3 regions of the Ornithinimicrobium ciconiae genome follow, and region 1 is predicted to be linked to each of the others. Evidence: riboswitches for the same ligand, from Rfam matches in the RefSeq annotation. Region 1 holds a riboswitch; each other region holds the start of a gene.
The links. Region 1 has a riboswitch for cyclic di-AMP ahead of FNH13_RS09905 (C40 family peptidase). Riboswitches for the same ligand answer to the same signal wherever they lie in the genome.
Positions count from the first base shown of each region.

Region 2: another riboswitch for cyclic di-AMP. It lies ahead of FNH13_RS17970 (C40 family peptidase); the one in region 1 lies ahead of FNH13_RS09905 (C40 family peptidase).
Region 3: another riboswitch for cyclic di-AMP. It lies ahead of FNH13_RS19805 (transglycosylase family protein); the one in region 1 lies ahead of FNH13_RS09905 (C40 family peptidase).

Region 1 is NZ_CP041616.1:2,170,779-2,178,169, reverse strand. Features, by position in the region: gene FNH13_RS09925 (ABC transporter permease) at 1-469, opposite strand, end outside; gene FNH13_RS09920 (ABC transporter ATP-binding protein) at 462-1,403, opposite strand; gene FNH13_RS09915 (hypothetical protein) at 1,521-2,111, shown strand; gene FNH13_RS09910 (aminoglycoside phosphotransferase) at 2,108-2,941, opposite strand; gene FNH13_RS09905 (C40 family peptidase) at 3,033-4,058, opposite strand; cyclic di-AMP (ydaO/yuaA leader) riboswitch at 4,059-4,222, opposite strand; gene FNH13_RS09900 (MFS transporter) at 4,411-5,751, shown strand; gene FNH13_RS09895 (LLM class flavin-dependent oxidoreductase) at 5,872-7,391, shown strand, end outside.
Region 2 is NZ_CP041616.1:3,878,486-3,885,876, forward strand. Features, by position in the region: gene FNH13_RS17955 (ArsR/SmtB family transcription factor) at 5-355, opposite strand; gene FNH13_RS17960 (cation diffusion facilitator family transporter) at 414-1,457, shown strand; one part of gene FNH13_RS17965 (IS3 family transposase) at 1,776-2,048, shown strand; one part of gene FNH13_RS17965 (IS3 family transposase) at 2,051-2,953, shown strand; gene FNH13_RS17970 (C40 family peptidase) at 3,175-4,116, opposite strand; cyclic di-AMP (ydaO/yuaA leader) riboswitch at 4,122-4,273, opposite strand; gene FNH13_RS17975 (sensor histidine kinase) at 4,457-5,569, opposite strand; gene FNH13_RS17980 (response regulator transcription factor) at 5,578-6,282, opposite strand; gene FNH13_RS17985 (metal-sensitive transcriptional regulator) at 6,345-6,668, opposite strand; gene FNH13_RS17990 (heavy metal translocating P-type ATPase) at 6,724-7,391, opposite strand, start outside.
Region 3 is NZ_CP041616.1:960,715-968,105, reverse strand. Features, by position in the region: gene FNH13_RS04405 (acyl-CoA dehydrogenase family protein) at 1-864, shown strand, start outside; gene FNH13_RS04400 (SDR family NAD(P)-dependent oxidoreductase) at 930-1,694, shown strand; gene FNH13_RS04395 (hypothetical protein) at 2,072-2,581, opposite strand; partial or broken gene FNH13_RS19940 (transposase) at 3,295-3,975, shown strand; gene FNH13_RS19715 (hypothetical protein) at 4,404-4,529, opposite strand; tRNA gene FNH13_RS04385 (tRNA-Thr) at 4,906-4,981, opposite strand; gene FNH13_RS19805 (transglycosylase family protein) at 5,133-5,873, opposite strand; cyclic di-AMP (ydaO/yuaA leader) riboswitch at 5,882-6,021, opposite strand; gene FNH13_RS04375 (serine/threonine-protein kinase) at 6,210-7,391, opposite strand, start outside.

The DNA of each region.
Region 1 (7,391 bases):
CCATGATTACCCAGAAGATCGCGGCCTGGACGACGAACCGGATCAGCACCGCGAGGAAGTGGCCGGTGCCGATCTGGGCGGGAGTGACCGGCGTCGCGTGCGGGCCGTAGTAGAGGCGGTCCCACTTGAAACCGGCCATCACCGGGTAGGTCAGCTCGCCACCGGTCGACATCACGACGGTGGAGATCAGCAGGGCGGGGGCCACGAACACCAGGTAAGGCACACCGTCGACGGTGCCCACACCGTTGTCGACCAACGTGCCCAGACCGACGCCGAGGGCGATCAGGTAGAGCAGCGGCTCGCCGATCATGTAGATCAGGATCGACTGCGCCCACGCCCTGGCGGTGCGCAGCCAGTACTCGATGTAGTACCACCAGCCCCACCGCCGGGCTCGTGCTGCCATCACCTCTGGTGGTGGGACCCGACCGGAGGCGGCGAGGCGTTGCAGGTCCTGTGCCGTGTCAGTCAACGAGGGTCCGTCCTGTCAACCGGAGGAAGACATCCTCGAGGGAGGAGCGTCGCACCAGCGAGGTGATCGGGTTGAGACCGCGCCCGGTGACCTCTTCCAGCGCCGCCTCACCGTCGTCGGTGTAGACGAGGATGCGGTCCGGGAGCACCTCGAGTCGGGTGGCGATGTCAGCGAGCTGGTCGACCACCGCCGCGTTGCGCTGTGCACCGAAGCGGAGCTCGACGACCTCGCGCGTGGAGTAGTCCTTGATCAGGGAGCGGGGGCTGCCCTCAGCCATGATCGAGCCGTGGTCGATGACGATCAGCCGGTCGCACAGCTGCTCGGCCTCGTCCATGAAGTGCGTCGTCACCACGAGCGTGACACCGACCTCCTTGAGCCGGAACAGCCGGTCCCAGAGGACGTGGCGGGCCTGCGGGTCCAGGCCGGTCGTCGGCTCGTCGAGGAGGAGGAGCTTGGGCTCATTGACCAGGGCGCGGGCGATGGTCAGCCGGCGCTTCATGCCACCGGACAGGGCCGTCGTCTTGGACTTGGCCTTGTCCGTGAGCTGGGCAAACTCGATCAGCTCGTCCGCCTTGGTCCGCAGGTAGGAGTGGGACAGCCCGAAGTATCGGCCATAGACGATGAGGTTGTCCCGGACCGTCAGCTCCTCGTCGAGGTTGTCCTGCTGGGGGACGACCCCGAGGTGAGCGCGCACCTCCGGGCCGCGCTCGGCCGGATCGAGCCCGGCGACCAGCATGGACCCGCCGGTGCGGGTCAGGGTCCCACCGATCATCCGCATCGTGGTGGACTTGCCGGCCCCGTTGGGGCCCAGCAGGCCGAAGGACTCACCGGAGCTGATGCTGAACGAGATGCCGTCGACCGCGCGGTTATCGCCATAGATCTTGGTCAGGTCCGTGGCGCGGACGATGGGATCCGCTGCTCCAGGTGCGTTCACATGAGGCATCCTCTCCCCCACCACTGACAGTTACCAACTCCATTTCGGCCACCTCGTGATCCGCCCTCCTTGCGTCGCCGACTGCCCCGGTGCGCAGCAGTCCGTAGGCTGGTCACCATGCGTGACCCCGTGAGCTTTGAGGACCTGGACGATCTCGAGGAGGCCTTGCGCTCCGCCTCCCCGGCCGAGCATGCCAGCGCGGCGGCTGATCTGGCCTCCTGGGCCGAGAGTCCCCACCCCCAGGACATTCCCTTCCCCGGTGACCTCCTGATCGCGGCCGGAGATCTGCTCAGCCGGGCCGCGGACCTCTCAGGCGCCCTCGCCCACTACCAGCGCGCGGCTGAGCTGGGGACCTCCGAAGGACCCGACGCGAACGCCTATGTCGTGGACACCCTCTTCCAGCTCGACCGCCCGCAGGAGGCTCGGACCCTCTCGGAGACGCTGCGCCGCGCACGGCCGGAACGCGTCGACACCTATCTGGCGATGGCCACGGTGTGGGAGCTGAACGGCGATCTGAGGCAGTCGCTGGGTTGGTCCACCCGCGGCATCGCCCTGGCCGAGGAGGTGGATGGGCCGCCCGCCGACCTGGGTCTGCTGTGCGTGGCACGCTGGCGGGTGCGACAGGAGCAGGGCATGGAGCCCGACGAGTATGACGAGCTCGCGATGGGCTTCCTGGATGCCGTGGACGAGGGGGCCGGCGAGGCCTAAGCCGGTGCCAGCACCCGGCGATAGGCCGCGACATCGCAGGGGCGGTCGCTGAGCACCCGAAAGATGCCTGCTCGCAGCATCGCCTGTCGGCGTGGGCCCTCGGCCCACTCGTGCATCACCTGCGGGTCGGCCTGCAGCCAGAGCACCGCGTCGAGCACACAGACCGCCTCGGCCCACAGTGCCGGACGCCAGGAGGGCGCCAGGTCGATGACGAGCGGCAGACCGCTGGAGTCCAGGAGGACATTGCCGGCTAGGTCGCGGTGGACGAGCTGGTCAGGGCCGAGGTCGCTCGGTCCGCTGCCTGCAGCGTCACGCTCGGCGCACAGATCGGACACCAGCTCCTGGACCTCCGCGGCATTCCTGCGTGACGACGTCGCTGACACTCCTGGTGCCTCGCTCACCGGGTCGGCGCCGAACGCGACACGTTCGGCGCGTGACCACCGGTCGTGGCGGGTGCGCAGGCCGGACGGTGGCACGATCAGCGCAGCCTTGAGGTGGGCATGCAGCAGTCGACCGGTGGCTACCAGCACGTCGAGGTCCTGGCAGGCACGGGTGCCCGGCTCGAAGCGGGTCGCGCCCCACCCGTCGACCACCCACCGCAGGTCGCGTGTCGGGATGGGCATGGCCAGACGCAGCGACCTGGTCTGCTCGTGGTCCAACTGCGCAGCGAGACGAGCCAGCACCGGACTGAGCCAGGAGGCCGTGTCTGCGTCGCGCCCTGGGGACAACACCAGGTCACCGGCGAGGACGCTGGTGCCCCTGCCGCCCTGAAGGGCGATGGCATGCCCGGGGACGGCGAAGAGGTCAAAGACCTCGGGGGGTGGCTGCACGGCTCCCACGATGTCACAGCACAACGCCACCGGGCGTGGTCACGAGGTGACCACGCCCGGTGGCGTCAGAGCTGAGGTGGGGCGTGCTGCGTCAGGGGCGACCAGCGGCGAACAGGCCCGGGGAGTAGTTCATCCCGGTGACCTTGGAGCCGCTGAAGCCGCTGCCGTCGCGCAGCGAGTGGATGACCTGACCGTCACCGAGATAGATGGCGACGTGATAGATGCCGCCACCGTTGCTGTAGAAGAGCAGGTCGCCGCGCTGGATGTTGCTCAGCGACACACGGCTGGTGGCGCTGTACTGCGCCGAGCTGCCGTGCGGCAGGCTCTTGCCGGCCGAGGCATAGGCGGCCTTGACGAAGCCGGAGCAGTCGTAGCCACCGCCGCTGTCAGAGCCGTAGATGTAGGGCAGGCCGAGGTGGGCGTAGGCCCAGCCGATGGCTCCCTCGCCACCGCCGGACGGCGGTGCCGGGGCGGGTGCCGGCTCAGGCTTGGGCTCCGGGGCGGGCTCGGGCTTCGGTGCCGGAGCAGGGGCCGAAGCGGCGGGCGCCTCCGTGCGGGCCTCCGAACGGCTGCTCGACGAGGTCTCCGTCCGAGCCTCGGCAGCAGAAGCACCCTCGGTCTGCGGGGCGGACGTCTCGACAGACGTCTCGGCGGGCGCCTCGGGAGCGGCCACCTCGACCGGCTCCTCGACGACAGGGGTCACCCCGACGAAGCCGAGTTCGCCCATAGGCGCGTTGGCGGCGTCGGCCGGAGCGGCCACGGCCACGGCCGGGACATCGGCCGCACTGACGGTGTCAGTGACGGTCGGCAGGGTCAGTGAGGACGCGCTGCCGGTGAGCGCGGCCGCAATGGCCTGGACGCCCTCCGACTGGTCCGAAGCGGTGGCAGCGAGCTGTCCGGTCGAGATGGTCTCGGAGCCGGAGACCGGCGCGAGGGCAGCCATCGCCGACTCGAACTCGGTTGAGGGCTGAGTGGTGGCGACCAGGATGGAGGACGCCAGCAGTCCGCCGGAAGCGGCGACTGAGAATGTTGAGGTGGCTGAGTAGCGGCCCTGGGCAAGGGCACTAGAAATGCGGCTGGGCGCGCGGTGGCGTCCGCCGGGGGCAGTCTGGGTCACGAGGTACCTCTCCATCGCCTACGGAGTTAGCTGTCGGGCGCGGGCTGGAGTGTTGCCCGGGTCCGACCTGTTGCCAGGCCGGGCCTTAGCCCCAAGGGAGTTTCCTCCCGGGGAAGTGGGTTCCCCGTTCTTGTCAGTCGTCACAAAGGAGGCACGCGATCCGGTGACAAGACTCGGCGTCCGGACTGCGGGATTCGTCGTTCGACGAACCTGGACAACGGTACAGGGTCGAGACACCAAAGTCACAAAAGGGTAACGAACGACACGTTCGTGTCGCATGAGTGTGTGCCGAGTTGACCGTCAGCAGCCATCCTCGTGGCCGGCTCTTGACCGTCGGTGCCACACTACGTCGGTGACCGATCCCGGTGGGCCTTCTCCAGTGCTTGAGACTCGCGATGTCGTTGCGCTGCAGACCCGCACGGTGCGGACCCTGATGGGCAGTCAGGTCCTGGGCGGTGTCGGGGTGGCCAGCGGCATCGCCGTGGCGGCACTGATGGCCGCGGACATCAGTGGGCGCGATGACCTCTCGGGGCTGGCCAACACCACGCAGGTCCTCGGTGGGGCCCTGCTGACCATCCCGATCGCGGCACTGATGGCAGCGCGCGGTCGGCGGGTGGGCCTGATGGCGGCCTATCTCATTGGCACCCTCGGTGCTGGCCTGGCCATCCTCGCGGCCGAGCTGGGCAGCTTCCCACTCCTGCTGCTGGGCACCGCGCTGTTCGGCGCCTCGTCGACGGCCAACAGCCAGGCACGCTACGCCGCGGTCGACCTTGCCGTGCCTGCTCGTCGCGGTCGGCAGCTCAGCCTGGTCGTCTGGGCCACCACGCTCGGCTCCGTTCTCGGGCCCAACATGCTCGGTCCTGGCAAGGCGATGGCCGAGTCACTGGGTCTTCCCCCGCTCGCCGGCGCCTGGGTGTTCAGCGCCGCCGGCTTTGTCCTGGCCGCGGTCCTGGTCAACGTCCTGCTGCGGCCCGATCCACTGTTGACGGCTCGAGCACTGGCGCTGCCCCCGCCGGCCAAGGGCGTCGCGGTCGATCCGGCACCGACTGACGCGCCCGCCGACGACGCCCTGGCCCGGACCCCCCGCGTGGGACAACGGGGCTCGGTGGTCCACGGGGCCCGGGCGATCCTCGCCTCCCCCACCGTCCTGCTCGGGACGGTGACGGTCACCATCGGGCATGTCGTGATGGTCGCCGTGATGGTGATGACCCCGATCCACATGGCGCACGGTCATGCCGAGGTGGAGGTCATCGGCTTTGTCATCTCGATGCACATCCTGGGCATGTACGGCCTGGCCCCCGTGGCCGGCTACCTCACCGACCGTCGTGGGTCACGGCCGGTGATCCTGGGCGGTGTCGGGATCCTGGTCCTGGCCTGCCTGCTCGCGGCCACCTCCTCCACGGGGTGGTCCGCTGGGCTGCTGGCCGGTCTGTTCCTCCTCGGGCTGGGGTGGTCCTGCACGATGGTCGCTGGCTCGCACCTGATCGCCGCGGGCGCCCAGGTCGAGGACCGGGCCTCGGTGCAGGGTGCATCCGACCTGATCATGGGGCTGTCGGCGGCCGCCGCAGGTGCTCTGGCCGGGGTGGTCGTGCAGCACCTTGGCTATGACTGGCTCGGCGCGATGGGAGCTCTGACCGCCCTGGCGCTGGGTGGCTACACGGTGGTCACGGGTCGTCGGGTCACCGAGACCTAACGCGGCTCCGAGGGGAACAGTCCCGTGATGATCACCCCGGCCACGCACCGGCTCTCCCCCTGCCGCTTCGCCCCTTCCTGAGCGGGACTAAACCCGACGGAGCCCGGCGTTTAGACGGGCGTGACCACCTCACTGCCGCAGACCGTCTCCGACTATGGCCACGAACTGCTGTTCGGCACGTTCCACACCCCGGTGAACCAGCAACCCCAACAGGCGGTGTCACTGGCCCAGCTCAGCGAGGGGGCCGGACTGGACCTGGTCACCTTCCAGGACCACCCCTACCAGTCGGCCTTCCTGGACACCTGGACCCTGCTGAGCTATGTCGCGGCACGCACCGAGCGGGTGCACCTGGCACCCAACGTCGTCAACCTGCCGCTGCGGCAACCGGCCGTGCTGGCGCGCTCTGCGGCGAGCCTGGACCTGCTCAGCAACGGCCGGGTCGAGCTGGGGCTGGGCACCGGTGCCTTCTGGGACGCGATGGTCGCGATGGGCGCGCAGCGGTTGACCCCCGGTGAGTCCGTGCAGGCGCTGGAGGAGGCGATCGCGGTCATCCGGGGCATCTGGGCGGCGGATGAGCCCTCCGTGCTGCGCGTCGAGGGTGAGTTCCACCGTGCCGTGGGGGCCAAGCGCGGTCCGGCGCCCGCCCACGACATCGGGATATGGCTGGGCGCCTACAAGCCACGGATGCTGCGCCTGACCGGTCGGCTGGCCGACGGCTGGCTGCCCTCCGAGGGCTACCTGAAGTCCGACGACGATCTGCGCGTCGGCAACGAGACCATCGACGAGGCCGCCGACGCGGTGGGACGGGATCCCCGCGATATACGCCGGCTGCTCAACATCAACCCGCCCCGTGGCGGGGTTGATGCCTGGGTGGAGCGTCTGGCCCAGCTGGCCCTCAACCACGGCATCGGCACCTTCATCCTCGCCGCAGACGACCCGCAGAGCATCGAGGCGTTCGGGCAGGAGGTCGCGCCGGCGGTCCGTGAGCTCGTCGCCTCCGAGCGCAGGTATGCCGACACGCAGGTGACCCCCGCTGCTGCCCCGACCGCCGCTCCGGAGAGCAATGCCCGCCGGCGGATTGTGACGCAGGCTCCCGCCGACGCTGACCCGGTGCCCGAGGGTGAGGGGTCCAGGCTCGCGGACCAGGGTGGCTCGGGATCGCACGGCGCCGCCGAGAGTCAGTACGACCGGCTCGGGGTGCACCCCACCCCGGACGACGGGACCCGCCTGGGCGCCACGATGCCGTGGGACGAGGGGTCCCGGCCCATGCGGGAGGAGTCCGGGCCCGAGGTGACCTATACCGCCCGGGGCGCGCAGATGGGCAAGCACCTGATCGACGTGCACGACATGCTGCGCGAGGAGCTCACCCAGGTGCGCTCGATCATCGAGCAGGTCAAGGCCAACACTCTCGACGTGGGCTCGGCGCGGTCCTCGCTCAACGAGATGACGATGAAGCAGAACAACTGGACCCTGGGCGCCTACTGCTCGCGCTACTGCACCACGGTCACCCAGCACCACAGCCTGGAGGACGCCTCGGTCTTCCCGCACCTGCGCAGCGCGGACAGGTCCCTGGCCCCGGTGCTGGACCGCCTCGAGCAGGAGCATGTCGCGATCCACGACGTGATCGAGGCCGTGGACCG
Region 2 (7,391 bases), 1.7 Mb from region 1:
CCGCTCAGGCTCGGTAAACGTGATCTGCCCCGGAGGCTACGCCAGTCTCGTGCTCGGCACGGGACAGAGTTTCGGCGAGCAGCCTGTGAACATGGGGATCCTGAGCCGAATAGTAGATGAAGGTACCTACACGGCGACTGTCGACTAGACCGGCGAGTCGCAGCTTGGCCAGGTGCTGGCTGACGGCGGTCGTGGATGAGCCGATGTGCTCGGCCAGTGCCGTAACACTGGCCTCCTCCTGCAGTAGTGCCCAGAGGATCTTCACTCTGGTGGGATCGGCCAGCATGCGGAAAGTCTGAGCCGCCAACTGGGCGTGGACCTCCGTCGGCACCGGCAGGATGGGTCGCTCGTGCACCCACCCACCATACAACCGAAGATTCGTAATTGCATGACTACGCAAGTATTGTAGCAGCATGGAGAACCGGGAACCTTCAACTGGTAGCGCGCACCACCACGAGAGTCCGCATCAACACGAGCATGCCAACGAGCACGGTTCCGGCCTATGGTCTCGGGTCCGGCACGCGCTGACCCCGCACAGCCACGACCACAGCGAGGCCATCCAAACTGCCGATGAGGCCAGCCGGGAGGGTATCCGCGCCGCGTGGTTCAGCCTGGCCGGGATGGGCGCGACCGCCATCATGCAGATCGTCATTGTCGCCCTCAGCGGGTCGATCGCGCTCCTTGCGGACACGGTGCACAACCTGGGCCACCTGGCAACCACGATCCCGCTAATCATCGCCTTCCGCCTGGGCAGACGGGCGCCGACCCGACGCTACAGTTACGGCTACAAACGAGCAGAAGACCTGGTCGGACTGCTCATCGGCCTGGTCATCGCCACCTCCGCCGCCCTGATCATCTGGGAGTCGGTACGGGCGCTGAGCAACCCCCGCGAGTTGACTCACCTGGGGTGGGTCCTCGCGGCCGCACTCGTCGGCGCCCTAGGCAACGAGGCGGTGGCGATCTACCGCATCCGGGCTGGCCGTCGAATCGGGTCAGCAGCCTTGATCGCCGAGGGACAACACGCCCGCACCGACGCCCTGACGTCCCTGGCAGTGGTCGTTGGTGTCGCCGGTGCGTGGGCCGGGATGCCGCAGCTGGATGCGATCATCGGCCTGGTCATCGCCGCAGTCATCATCGCCGTCCTGTTTTCATCGATGCGGACTGTGATCCGCAGGCTCATGGATGGCGTAGATGACGGAACGCTGGACCGCATCGAAACAGTCGCCGCCGCCGTTGCTGGTGTCGTGGCGGTGGACCGGTGCCGCGCCCGCTGGATCGGGCACCGCCTGGAAACCGATCTGGACATCGATGTCGACCCCGACCTCAGTCTTCAGGACGCCCACGCTATCGCCTACAGGGTGCACCGCACACTGGTCCAAAATGTTTCACATCTAGACCGCGCCACCGTCCACGTCAACCCCGCTGGCATCCCCACGGCGCACAGCCTCGCCGTCTGACATGGGACATACCCTCAGCGCAAGGGACGGGCTGGTGAAACCGGACCACCCACGCGCGCTCGTGCGGTGTTGCTGTCGCAACGTGCAACCGCGCAGCTGGGGCGTACCCAGCAGGTGCAAGTGGTGTTGCCACCATGACCGACCTTCATGTCCGCGCGCAAGTTCCTCATCCGGACTCCGTCACCTCAAACTGGACCGCAACCCTGCTCGTGAGCAGCCCGTCTCAAGCCGCTTCACGACATAGAGATGGGACTGCTGCACGGGTAGGTGACACCGAGTCTGTGGTGCTGTGAGGCGCTGCAGGGAAGGATGTGCACCATGCCCAAGCCGTATCCCCAGGAGTTCCGTGACGATGTTGTCCGGGTCGCCCGACAACGCGAGGAGGGGGTGACGATCAAGCAGGTGGCCAAGGACTTCGGGATCTCCGAGTCGTGTCTGACGAACTGGATGACCCAAGCCGACCGCGACGCCGGGATCAGGCCGGGTCCGGACCGTGAGGAGCTGGCCGAGCTGCGGGAGGCCAAACGGCGCATCCGGCTGCTGGAGCAGGAGAACGAGGTCCTGCGCCGCGCCGCGGCGTACCTGTCCCAGGCGAACATCTCCCCAAAATGATGTACCCGCTCGTCCGAGAGCTGGCCGTCGACGGGATCCCCGTCACGGTGACGTGCCGGGTGCTGAAGATCGCTCGCCAGCCGTACTACCGCTGGCTGAAGGGACCGGTCACCGACGCCGAGCTGGCGGCGGCCCACCGCGCCAACGCCCTGTTCGACGCCCACCGCGACGACCCGGAGTTCGGGCACCGGCTGCTGGCCGACGAGGCCCGCGACGTCGGGGAGGGCATGTGCGACCGGACCGCGTGGCGGATCTGCTCGGAGAACGGCTGGTGGAGCGTCTTCGGCAAGAAGCGAGGCAAGAACGGCAGGAAGCCGGGGCCACCCGCGCACGAGGACCTTGTCGAGCGGGACTTCACCGCGGCCGGCCCGAACCAGCTGTGGTTGACCGACATCACCGAGCACGGCACCGGTGAGGGCAAGCTCTACCTGTGCGCGGTCAAGGACGTCTGGTCGGGCCGCATCGTCGGATACTCCATCGACGCCCGGATGAAGTCGCGCCTGGCGGTGCAGGCCCTGGACAACGCCGTGGCGACCCGTGCCGCGCACGGCATGGACGTTGCCGGCTGCATCGTCCACTCCGACCGCGGCAGCCAGTTCCGGTCGCGGAAGTACCTGGCCGCGCTGCGTCGCCACCACCTGGTCGGATCCATGGGCCAGGTCGGCACGAGCGCCGACAACGCCGCGATGGAGTCCTTCTTCGCCCTCCTGCAGAAGAACGTCCTGGACCGCCGCCGATGGGCCACCCGCCAGGACCTGCGCATCAGCATCGTGACCTGGCTCGAGCGCACCTACCACCGGCGCCGTCGCCAGGACCGACTCGGCCGGTTGACGCCCATCGAGTACGAAGCCACCATGGCCACAGCCGCCCCTCAGGCGGCCTGACCCAACCTGTCACCTACCCGTGCAGCAGTCCCGATACTTGTCCGCACCGCAGTGACGCCGCGGCCCCTGAGTGATCCTCATTCAGCCGGTCCCCTACAGGTCAACCGCACTCATCCCGCGGCTCAGTCACTCAGTTGGTTGGCTGCGCCAGGCCGGGCAGCGACCGTCTGCATCGGGGATGCAGGTCCGCATGTGGTCGCTGCCCAGGCGCGTGGGCATGGTCAGGGTCGACCGGCTGCCATCAAACCGGAGGCGTAGTTGATGTCGTTGATCTTGGACCCGTTCCAACTGGACCAGTCGCGCAGGGAGTGGATGACCTGCCCGTCCCCGAGGTAGATCGCGACGTGGAAGATGCCGGATGCGGAGCCGTTGTTGCTGTAGAAGACGAGGTCACCGCGTTGGATCTCTGAGAGGGGGACACGGTTCGTGGCGTGGTACTGGGCCTCGCTCTGATGGGGGAGGCTGATGCCGGCCGCGCGGAAGGCTGCTGTCGTGAATCCGGAGCAGTCGTAGGCACCGCCACTGCTCGAACCCCAACTGTAGGGCAGTCCCAGGTTGGCTTGGGCCCAGGCAATAGCTGCTTCGGCGCCCTGACCAGTGGCCGGCGACGCTTCAGGGGAAGATGGCTCGGGGGGTGCTTTCTCCCGGGGCTTAGACCGGCTCGCCGCGCTGTCCTCGGTGCGGGTGTCTGCAGCTGTGGCTTGGTCACCGTTTGTGTTCTCGTCACCGGCACCGCCGGTGTCCTCGGTGGTGGGTTCGGCCGGCTCCTCGGTGGTGGTCTCGAGGCGAGTTTCTGGTTCTGGCTCGGGAGTGACGCCGGTGAATCCGAGTTCACCGAAGTGCGCGTGCTGATCACCTTCGGCGGGGGCCGGGACTGCCTTGACCGGAAGATCACTGTCCAGGTCTTCGGAGGCCACCTTCAGCGCGTCCACAAGGGTCGACCAACTGTCAGCGGTCGGGTTCGCGACCTGGGATCTCTGCGGCACCGGGGACTGGTGGATGCTGACCGCGTCGACGGAGCTGGTCAGGATTGCCGGTGCTGCCGGGGCTGCGGCGCCGATGGTGGCGACGAGCAACCCGGAGGCTGCCAGGGTGGCGCTTCCGGATAGGGGCCGGGTCAGGTTCAGGGCGGCGCGGTGGCGCCCGGGCAAGCGTCGATTCATCACGGGGGTAACCTCTCCGGCGCCTGCGGGGTTAGCTGTCGGGCTCGGGCTGGAGTTGCCCGGCGCTGACCCAGAGAAGTTGAGTCAGCCCTGTGCCCCAAGGAACGTTCGGCGTTCCGCGAGTGGGTCCCCCGCTCTTGTCTGGCGGATGTTTGTTTGAGCCAGAGCGCTGACAAGATTCGGCGGACGCCCGGCACCTGCCCACGGCTGAGCAGGTTACAAAACGGTAACGGCCACAGGCGCCCCCGACAGCGCCTCAGGACCGAATCACGGCCGATCTTCATGGAACCTTCATCCAGGCCCAGCGGCGTGGAGGCCCGGGCTTTGCTGACGGCGGTATCTACGGGTTCGGCAGCCACCAGGTGACGGTGGTTCCGAATCCTCGGCCGGGACTGGTGATTGTGAGGTTTCCGCCGTGTGCCCTGATGATGCCGTGGGCGATGGTCAGGCCTACCCCGGAGCCGCCTCGTTGTCGGTCGCGGGCTGTGTCGACGCGGTAGAACCGTTCCAGGACGTGATCGAGAGCCTGAGCAGGGATGCCGTCGCCGGAGTCCGAAAGGGTCACCACCACCCGCTCCCCGGTGGACCGGGCCTCGAGCGTCACTCTCCCGCCTGCGGGGGTGTGACGGAGCGCGTTGTTCAGCAGGTTCGTCATCACCTGCCCCAACCGATCCGGGTCAGCAGACACCGTTGGTAGGGGCTGCTCGACGACTGTTGCCAGACGAACGCCTTTTGCCGCGTAGGCCGCCTCGTGTGCGGTAAGGGCCTGCTCGATGAGTCCTGGGAGTTGGACCGGTTCACACGCAAGGTTTAGGTGGTGTTCCTCGATGCGGGAGACGGTGCTGATGTCTTCGGCCAACCGTGCCAGCCGTTGTGTCTGTCCGCGGAGCATATCCACCGTCGGCGGGTCCAGGGCAGTCACACCGGTCTGGGTGCTCTCCAGATAGGCGTCCAGGGTGGCGATGGGGGTGCGCATCTCGTGGGCCAGGTCCCCCAGCATCTGTCGCCGTGTGGTCTCAACGTCCGCGAGGCGGCGTGCCATCTGGTTGAAAGAGTCGGCGAGCACTTCAAACTCCGGCCCCAGCGCCGGCGGGCGGACCCTGGCCCCGTAGTCACCTGCTGCGATGGTCGACGCCGCCTCAGCCACACCCTGTACCAGGTGGGCGACCCGTCTGGTGAGGTAGAGGCTTGCGACCAGCGCGGCCACGAGCGCGGCGCCTAGGGCAAGTACAAGGGCCAGGGTGATTGCGGAGCGGAATGCCTCCTCGACGTGGGTGGCCTCCTCATCTGGGTTCTCGTGCCCGGCCATCACCATGTGTTCCCGAAAGAGTGCTAGGCCGACGACCTCAGTGACGATCAGGATCGTTGCCAGGACGACCAGGACGACCATCCCTTGGGACACCAGGAGCCTGGTCCCCAGGCCCGCTGTCCGTGTGCGTTCACGAAGGCTCACCTCACCCGTCACCTCCCTCGGGCTGAGGTCGGTTCGACGTCCAGCCGGTAACCCACACCGCGTACGGTCTGGATGAACCGTGGGTTGGTGGCTGGATCGTCCAGCTTGCGCCGCAGGTGGGCAACGTGGACGTCGACCAGTTGCTCATCTCCGACCCAGGACTCCCCCCAGACGGCGTCGATGATCTGTCGGCGGGTCATGACCTGACCTGCCTGGCCGGTGAGTGCCTCAAGGACCTCGAACTCGGTGCGGGTCAGCGCGATCCGATCACCGTCCAGGTGGACTTCGCGGGCGGAGGCGTCAACGGTTAACGGGCCGAAGACTTGAGGCGGTGCTGGCGGCCGTGCTTCCTTCGCGACCTGCCGCGGTCGGCGCAATAGCGCGCGGACCCGTTCTACCAGTTCGCGCGGGCTGAACGGCTTCGTGACGTAGTCATCGGCCCCCGCGCGCAACCCGGCCACGGTGTCCGGCACCTCGGCCCGTGCGGTGAGTATGACGATGTAACAGTCGGAGAACTCACGCAGTCCGCGGCACACCTCCAGTCCGTCCAGGCCGGGTAGCCCCAGATCAAGGATGACGACATCAGGATCGAGCTCATGAGCCCGCTGCAGCGCTGTCGGGCCGTCAAAAGCGGACTCGACTTCGTAACCGTCATGCAACAGATTCCGCGCCACCACTGCGGCCAGGGGCTTCTCGTCATCGACCACAAGCACCCGAAATCCGCGACCGGGTCCGTACCGGCGGGGGGGTTGCAGGTCAGTCGTCACGGCATTCCTTATGACTTGACGAGTCGGGCAATGGCTTGTGAGGCCTCGTTCATCTTCTGCTCTGCCTCGGGCCCTCCTGCTTTCGCTGCGCTGACGACGCAGTGTTTGAGGTGGTCATCGAGCAGGCCCAGCGCGACGCTCTCCAGGGCCGAGGTCAGTGCGCTGATCTGGGTCAGGATGTCGATGCAGTAGGTGTCCTCATTGACCATCCGGTGGATGCCTCGGGCCTGTCCTTCGATGCGTTTGAGGCGGGCGAGGTAACCGGGCTTGTCGCTGATGTAGCCGTGCGTGGCTTCGGCTCCCCGCTTCGCGGGGGTGGCCTGGGTGGTCATGGTGGATGCTCCTGTCAGGTGTGATGGGCCGGGCCGCGACCTGCCGGCAGGTGGGTCACCGGGTGCCCTGCCGGTGGAGGAAGGTTCGGGTGCTATGCGACGGGGTCAGGTCGAGTCGCCGCAACAGTTGGGCGTTGAGCGCGACGACGACGGTGGAGGCCGACATGAGAATCGCACCGACGCTCATCGGCAGGACGAACCCGATCGGTGCCAGGACGCCCGCAGCCAACGGCACGGAGATCAGGTTGTAGCCGGCTGCCCACCACAGGTTCTGCTTCATCTTCCGGTAGCTAGCACGCGACAACTCGATCACTGAGAGGACCGAGCGGGGGTCTGATGAGGCCAGGATCACCCCAGCCGAGGCGATCGCCACGTCGGTTCCTGCACCGATGGCGATGCCGACATCAGCCTGAGCCAGGGCAGGGGCGTCGTTGACCCCGTCGCCGACCATGGCGACCTTGCGCCCCTCCCGCTGGAGTTCGGCTACCTTGGCGGCTTTGTCCTGCGGACGTACACCGGCGAAGACCCGGTCGATGCCCAACTCCTTGGCGACGGTGTCAGCCACGGCCTGGGCATCCCCGGTGATCATCACCACCTGAGTGCCAGCAGCGTGGAGCGCCTCAACCGCTTCACGGGACTCGGGTCGGATCTCGTCCGCCAGGCGCAGCGCACCGATCACCTCACCGTCTGCCAGGACGTGCAGGATAATCGCACCCTCGGTGC
Region 3 (7,391 bases), 1.2 Mb from region 1:
AGCCTCACCGCCTTCCCGGTGTCCACCTTCGGCACGCCGGAGCAGCACGAGACCCTGTTGACGCAGATGCTGTCGGGCGAGCAGCTCGGTGCCTACTGCCTCTCCGAGCCGCACGCCGGCTCCGACGTCGCGGCGATCCGCACCCGCGCCACCAGGGTCGACGGGGGTTATGAGATCACCGGCGGCAAGGCGTGGATCAGCCACGCCGGGCACGCCGACTACTACACCACCTTTGTCCGCACCTCCGACGACGGCGGCCGCGGCCTGAGCTGCTTCATCGTCCCGGCCGACGCCGAGGGTCTGACCTTCGCCGAGCCCGAGCGCAAGATGGGCCTGGACTCCGACACCGTCGGCGAGGTGCTCTTCGACAAGGTCTTCGTCCCCGACGACCGCCTCATCGGCGAGCCCGGCCAGGGCATGTCGATCGCCCTGGCCGCGCTCGAGGCGGGACGGCTGGGCATCGCAGCGGCCGCCACCGGGCTGGCCCAACGAGCGCTGGACGAGGCGGTGTCCTATGCCAAGGAGCGCGAGCAGTTCGGCCGACCCATCGCCGACAACCAGGGTCTGGCCTTCCTGCTGGCTGACATGGCCGCAGCCGTCGGCACCGCTCGGAGCACCTATCTGCACGCAGCCCGTCTGAAGGACGCCGGCCTCCCGCACAGCCAGGAGGCCTCCATCGCCAAGCTGGTCGCAACGGACGCGGCGATGAAGGTCACCACCGACGCCGTGCAGGTGCTCGGCGGCTACGGCTACACCAAGGACTTCCCGGTCGAGCGCTTCATGCGCGAGGCCAAGGTCACCCAGATCTTCGAGGGCACCAACCAGATCCAGCGTCTGGTCATCTCCCGCCAGCTGCTGCGCTGAGCCCAGCTCACCCCTGACCCGACCACCCGGCATACTCCCCCGTCACCGACTCTGAAAGGCCCACCGTGCAGATCACCCAGGACACCGTCGCACTGATCACCGGAGGCGCGAGCGGCCTCGGCGAGGCCACCGCCCGTCGGCTGTTCGAGGAGGGGGCGAGCGTCGTGCTCGTCGACCTGCCCGGTGGACGCGGTGAGGACCTCGCGGCCGAGCTCGGCGAGCGCGTGCGCTTCGCCCCAGCTGACGTGCGGGACGAGGAGGCCATCCGCGCGGCCGTGGCGACCGCCGCCGAGCTGGGCACCCTGCGGATCGTCGTCAACTGCGCCGGCATCGCCACGCCGGGCCGCATCCTGTCCCGCAAGGGGACCCTGGACCTGGAGACCTATCGCGCCGTCATCGAGATCAACCTAATCGGCACCTTCAACGTGCTGCGCCTGACCGCCGAGGCGATGGCGGCCAACGAGCCCGTCGACGGCGACCGTGGCGTGGTGCTGATGACCGCCTCCGTGGCGGCCTATGACGGCCAGATCGGGCAGGCGGCCTATGCCTCGTCCAAGGGCGGCATCGTCGGGCTGACCATCACCGCCGCGCGCGACCTGGCCGACAAGGGGATCCGCGTGATGACGATCGCACCGGGCATCTTCGAGACCCCGATGATGGCCGGCCTCGGCGACGACGTCCGCGCCTCCCTCGAGGCCCTGGTGCCGCACCCGGCCCGCCTCGGCAAGCCGGAGGAGTATGCCGCGCTGGTCACCCACATCGTCGACAACCCGCTGCTCAACGGCGAGGTCATCCGCCTCGACGGCGCCCTCCGGATGCCCCCGCGCTGATGTCCTGATGGCACCCGGGTCCGGCCCCGCCCTCGGTGGGCGGGCGTGAGCTTCTCCCGCCGCGCGGTCCGCGGAGCCCGTCGACGCGCGGTCCGAGGCGCCGAGCACCTGGCCGTGGCCGCGACCACCCCCTTCCGCGGGTTGCGCTGGGAGGTGCGGCCGCCGACGCGCTGGCGGCCGTCGCGACCTTCCTGGCCCACGCCCTGCGTCTCGGGCCGCCGGGTGCCTTCTTCTTTGTGCTGCTCGTCGGGATCGGCGGCTATCTGTCCCCGCGTGGCCTTGATCCGTGGGCGATGGTCGGGGGTCACAGCCCCGTCGACCAGGGATTCAGCCCACGGTGATCAAACTCAGGCTCGACATGGGAAGAGCGCCCGCGCTCACCAATCGATACTTACCGGACACCAGCGCTGGACCTCATCCAGTTGCGTGTCTTGGAAGGCGATTTCGTAGGGGTGCCAGATCGGCAATGGGTGGTCCATCAGGGTTTCAACGAAGGTGGCCCTGCTGGGCGGGTCCTCGACCTCGATCCCGCGCCCAGTCACGCACTCAGCCACCTCGAGCAATTCGTCGTATAAGTCGCCAGCCATCTCCTCGGTGATCGTGGGTCCTTCCGAGGGAAAGCCGTGCAGATCTCGGCACTTCTCCGCGGATTCAAAGTAAGCTTCCTCCTGCCCCTTCAGAAGTTTCACTTCGTATCCCGTTGCTTCAATGCTGACGTCCCAGCCGTCCTCCTCCATGCAACGTCCCATCTTGGTGGCGTATTCGAGGGGATCGGGCAGATCAGCCGCCACCGAAGGCGCTTTGGAGGCGACATCTTCATCGATGTCCGATGAATCCGGTCCTGGCTCTGGCGTCCCGGTCGAACTATTCGGCGTGTCCGGCTTCATCTGCGAATTCCCGTCCCCGGAGCAGGCCCCGAGGAGAACCACAAGCGTCACGCAGACCAGCAGGACCGTCCGGCCACTCCCCTTGCCACCGAGGCACTGCCCAGGCTGTGAATATTCGCTGCCCAGTCGACGGATACCGTCCAAAGACATGTTCTACGGCTCGCTAAACTGCGGGCGACACACTGCTGAGTGTGACTCCAGATAGTCGGCTTGAGCGCCCCACGAAAGGACGTTCCGATCACCCGTCCACCAAGCCCGGTAGGGACTCAATGTGGACACAACGCCATGGTCCAAGAAGGTTATGTAACTGCCCACCTCTTTCTGGTGGTAGGTTTGACCTGCACTCCGAGACTCTATAAGGATCTGCTGGTTCGCTGAGCAACCCTTTCCAGGGTGGTAGTAGTGGGCCGCGGCAGGCATGGCCAAAGAAACGGCCAACATGACGCCCGCAGTCAAGATCCCAAACCCACGCATGAGAACCCCAAACATGTTGCGCCTCCTTCCCCGAGGGTCCCGTACCCTTGACGAGACTGCGGCGCGCTCACGACGCTAACACCACCTCAAGGGACCGTCAACCGGCTCTTCACGAACGAGGGTGTAGGGCTGGGGTGCTGAGTTTGGCGGGCGGGGCGGGCGCGTCGGTGTCGGGGTGAGGGTCCAGGTCTTCCGATGATGGGAGTTCTCACACTGGCCCACCAAGGAAGACCTCGACGATGCCTGACGCTACCTTTACGACCCCTGACTTGACGACCTTCACCGGGCTGGACGAGCTCGGCCTGGAGGTGACCGGTCAGCTGATCGAGCCCGAGCGTGCGGTGCTGACCTGCCGGGTGGTGGAACCGGATGACTGGTGCCATAACTGCGGCAGCCAGGGCGTACCGCGGGACACCGTGGTCCGTCGGTTGGCGCACGAACCGTTCGGGTGGCGACCGACGACGTTGCTGGTCACGGTGCGCAGGTACAAGTACACCGGGTGTGGGCACGTGTGGCGCCAGGACACGACCAAGGCGGCCGAGCCGCGGGCGAAGATCTCCCGGGCCGGGCTGACCTGGGCGTTGGTTGCCATCGTGTGCCAGCGCCTGACCGTGACGAGGGTCGCCGAAGGTCTGGCGGTGTCCTGGAGCGCGGCCAACGACGCGGTGCTGACCGAGGGCAAGCGTGTTCTGATCGACGACCCGCACCGCCTCGACGGGGTCCAGGTCATCGGCGTCGATGAGCACGCTTGGCGGCATACTCGCAAGGGCGACAAGTTCGTCACCGTCATCATCGACCTCACCCCTGTGCGTGAGGGCACCGGCCCAGCACGGTTACTGGACATGGTTGAGGGCCGCTCCAAGAAGGCGTTCAAGACCTGGCTGGCCGAACGACCCCAGGCCTGGCGCGACGGCGTGGAAGTGGTGGCCATAGAGTTCAACACCTGTCCGACCAGGTTCTACCTGTCGGACATCGCCCGTGCCGACGCCTCGATGGCCGACCCGACATTCGGCCATGGCGTCTTCTATGTGGCCCCGGGTTCGCACTCCTTGGACTTCGTGAACAAGGCCATCTGGAACGGCACCGACAGCCGGCTCGTTCGGCTTCTTCCGGCTGGAGACGGCTTCGCTGTCCAGAGCCGACTGCATGGCCGACGGCTGGCAAGACTTCGGCACGCTGTTCCCGAACCAGGGACAGTGCATCGCCCTGTCCAACTCGCTATCGCATCTGACGGCCGCCAACATCGGGCCGGTCACGTTCGAGGCGTCTCCGTTCGGGACCGTTGCTCGCGGCCTGACGCCCCGAGGAGCTGGCACACGTGGGTCGGCCCCTTCGCCCACGCCACGACCTACGACACCAGGAGGACCGTCCCACGCACCCAGGCCGACCCCGGTCGTGAAGTGTTGACCACCACCGTGCCGGTGTCCCTGTCCCGCGCCGGTGCTGGCACGGCCTCGGTAGTGACTGTCACCATGACGTTGACTCCTCAGGACCAGGCCTTCTCCTTCGTCCCAGCTGGACAGTACGGATCCTTGGGCAACACTGCGTGGGAGCTCGTCGGAGACCCGACCATCTCCGACCCGTCGATGGTGACGACCTGGACCTTCCGCTCGACCGCACCGCTGACCCGGGGCGTGGCCTCACCGGCTACGCCACCGGCACCGGCTCTGGGTGGTATCTGCCGCGACGGTGACCCGGCGCGGGCACCCGCGATCCATGCAGCTGAACGCATCCTTCACGCTCCCGCGCGGGCACGTGTGAAGGATGCGTGCACGTGCACCGCGATGGCCGACCAGGCCGCACCAGGGCCATGCCACCCACCCGGCATACCTCTCCTCGACACTGACCGTTGGAGCCCCCGACAGGAGTCGAACCCGCGACCGTCCGCTTACAAGGCGGATGCTCTACCAACTGAGCTACAGGGGCGTGCCGCTGCTGGGCAGCGACGCAGGAGCCGACCACGGCGGGCGGCAACGACGACGATGCTACCTGCCTGTCGGCATCCGCACCGCCTTGGCCGAAACGTTGCGGGCCCGGTGCCAGGGACTCGCACCGGGCGCGCAACGTCGCGGTCAGCTCAGCCGATGACGTTGGCGTTCAAGTGCTTCTGCAGGGCGAGGACCGTCCGGTAGTTCATGAAGGTCGACCCGTCGCGGGAGAGGCCGAGGTAGTCCTGCAGCGCCGCCTGGGACTTCGGGCCCCAGATCCCGTCGGGATAGGCACCGACCTTGGTCTGCAGGGCCCGCGTCGTGATCGGACCGAAGATGCCGTCCTGGTAGGTGCCGACCCAGCGCTGGATGGCCGTGGTGGTCAGCGGTCCGCGGATGCCGTCGCGCGCCAGTGGCGCCATCGCTGAGTGCCCCCCGCCGCGTGAGGCGGAGCCGTTGTCCCTCGGCTGGGCGGGGGCGGGGGCGGGCGCAGGACTCGGAGCGGGGGTGGCACCGCCGTTGTCCCGCGTCAGCCCGGCTCGCACGGAGCAGACCGGCCAGGCGCCCGGGCCCTGGACCGCGAGGACCTTCTGGGCGATGGTGATCTGCTGGGACTTGGTGGCCTGGTGGGCATAGGGGGCGTAGGCGCCACCGCCGAACCCGGTCCAGGTCTGGGGGTGGAACTGGAGACCCCCATAGAAGCCGTTGCCGGTGTTGATCGACCAGTTGCCACCGGACTCACAGGCGGCGACGCGGTCCCAGACGGACTCGGCGCTGGCACCCGGGGCGGTGAGACCGATGCCCGCCACAGCCACGGCAGCGGCGACGGTCAGTCCTCCGACTCGTCGGGCGATGGGCTTGCGGGGTGCGCGATGCTTGGCAGTTGCCATGGTGGATGAACCTTCCTGACAGTGCGCCTACGGAGTTAGCTGTCGGGTTCGGGCGGTCAGGTGCCCGGCCGCTGACGCGGCTTCACCCCAAGACGCCGCAGCGGGCGTCGATGGTGGGTTCCCCATCCTCGTCTGGCGCCCGGACGGTCCGGGATGCGTGCCCTGGTGACGAGGTTCGGCGCCTCAGGGGCACACGCCGTGGGTGTGCTCTGGCCTATGCAGTTGTGGTCCGCAGGGGGCGAACCGAAGTGCCCAGACTAACCACAGTTGTGGCCCTAGCGGAGGCAGGTTGTGGACAATCGAGACTTCTGTGCAGGTCACGCCCCGGAAAAAACTTCAGGGCCGAAGTGCCTGCGGGATCAGGTCCAGGAACGGCGGTGCATCCCAGGTGGTCGGCCACCAGGACACCTGGTTGCCCTGGAGCAGCGCCCAGACCAGGAGTGCCAGACCGCCGACGAGCAGCACACCAGCCACCGCGGTGGTGATCGTGGGGTGCGGCAGCACAGAGCGCACCATGGTGCGGGAGCCGCGGCGCAGGGCGAGCCCGCCGGGCCCCCACCAGGCCATCAGCATGCCCAGCAGGCTGCCCACCGCCATGGGGAGCGAGTCGGCGACGCCCACCTGCAGCAGTCCGGACTCGGTCAGTCCCCCTGCGGTGATGACGGTCGCCGCAATGGCGAACGCGACCGGGAGCAACAGTGCCAGCCCGGTGGACAGGGCCGCCACGAACAGGTGCCAGGGACTGGTCAGCACAGTGACCGGCATGTCCGAGCGGCGTGGGCCGGCCTCGTGGCGACGCAGCACCAGAGAGGTCACCACGTGGTCGACCGCTCGAGCCGCGACCGACCAGATGACCAGCAGTCCCCAGGCGAGCAGCGGCGCCACGGCGGCGATGCCGACCAACGCCACCAGTCCGGTGGCCAGGGTCCCGGTGCGCATCGGTCGTCCGATGCGTGGGTCCGGGCCGCGTGCCGGCTGGCCGAAGCCCTGGGGCCCCGGGGCGGCGTAGGGCGACTGCCCGCCGGCCGTGTAAGGCACGGGGCCCTGCGAGGCGTAGGGCCCCTGATTGCCGTGGACCGGTTGCGGGCTGCTCGGGCGAGGAGCGCTTCCCGCCGTGCGCTGTCCGGCGCCCGGCCCATTCGGCTGACCGGCCGGGGCAGGATAGGAGCGTCCCAGCGGTGCGGCATACCCTCCGGCAGGTCCGGCCTGTCCGGCACCCTGCCCGGCTGGTCGCTGGAGCGGCGCCTGACGGGTCTGGGGAGTGGGCGCCATCGGCTGGACGCGTGTCGGGTCCACCCGCGGGGTCACCGCCGTGTGCGGCGACCAGCTGTCGCCGGAAACGGCATCGGTCCTGGCATGGACCTGGGTGTCATCAGCATCCGGGGCAGGGCGCACACCTGCGCTCCGGACCCGCACGGTCAGCGCCTCGGTCACCGGACGGTGAGCGGCGTAGAGCTCCAGCGCGCGCATGACCTCGTCGCTGTGTGGCCGTCGCTCGGGCTCTGGGTCCAGGGCGGC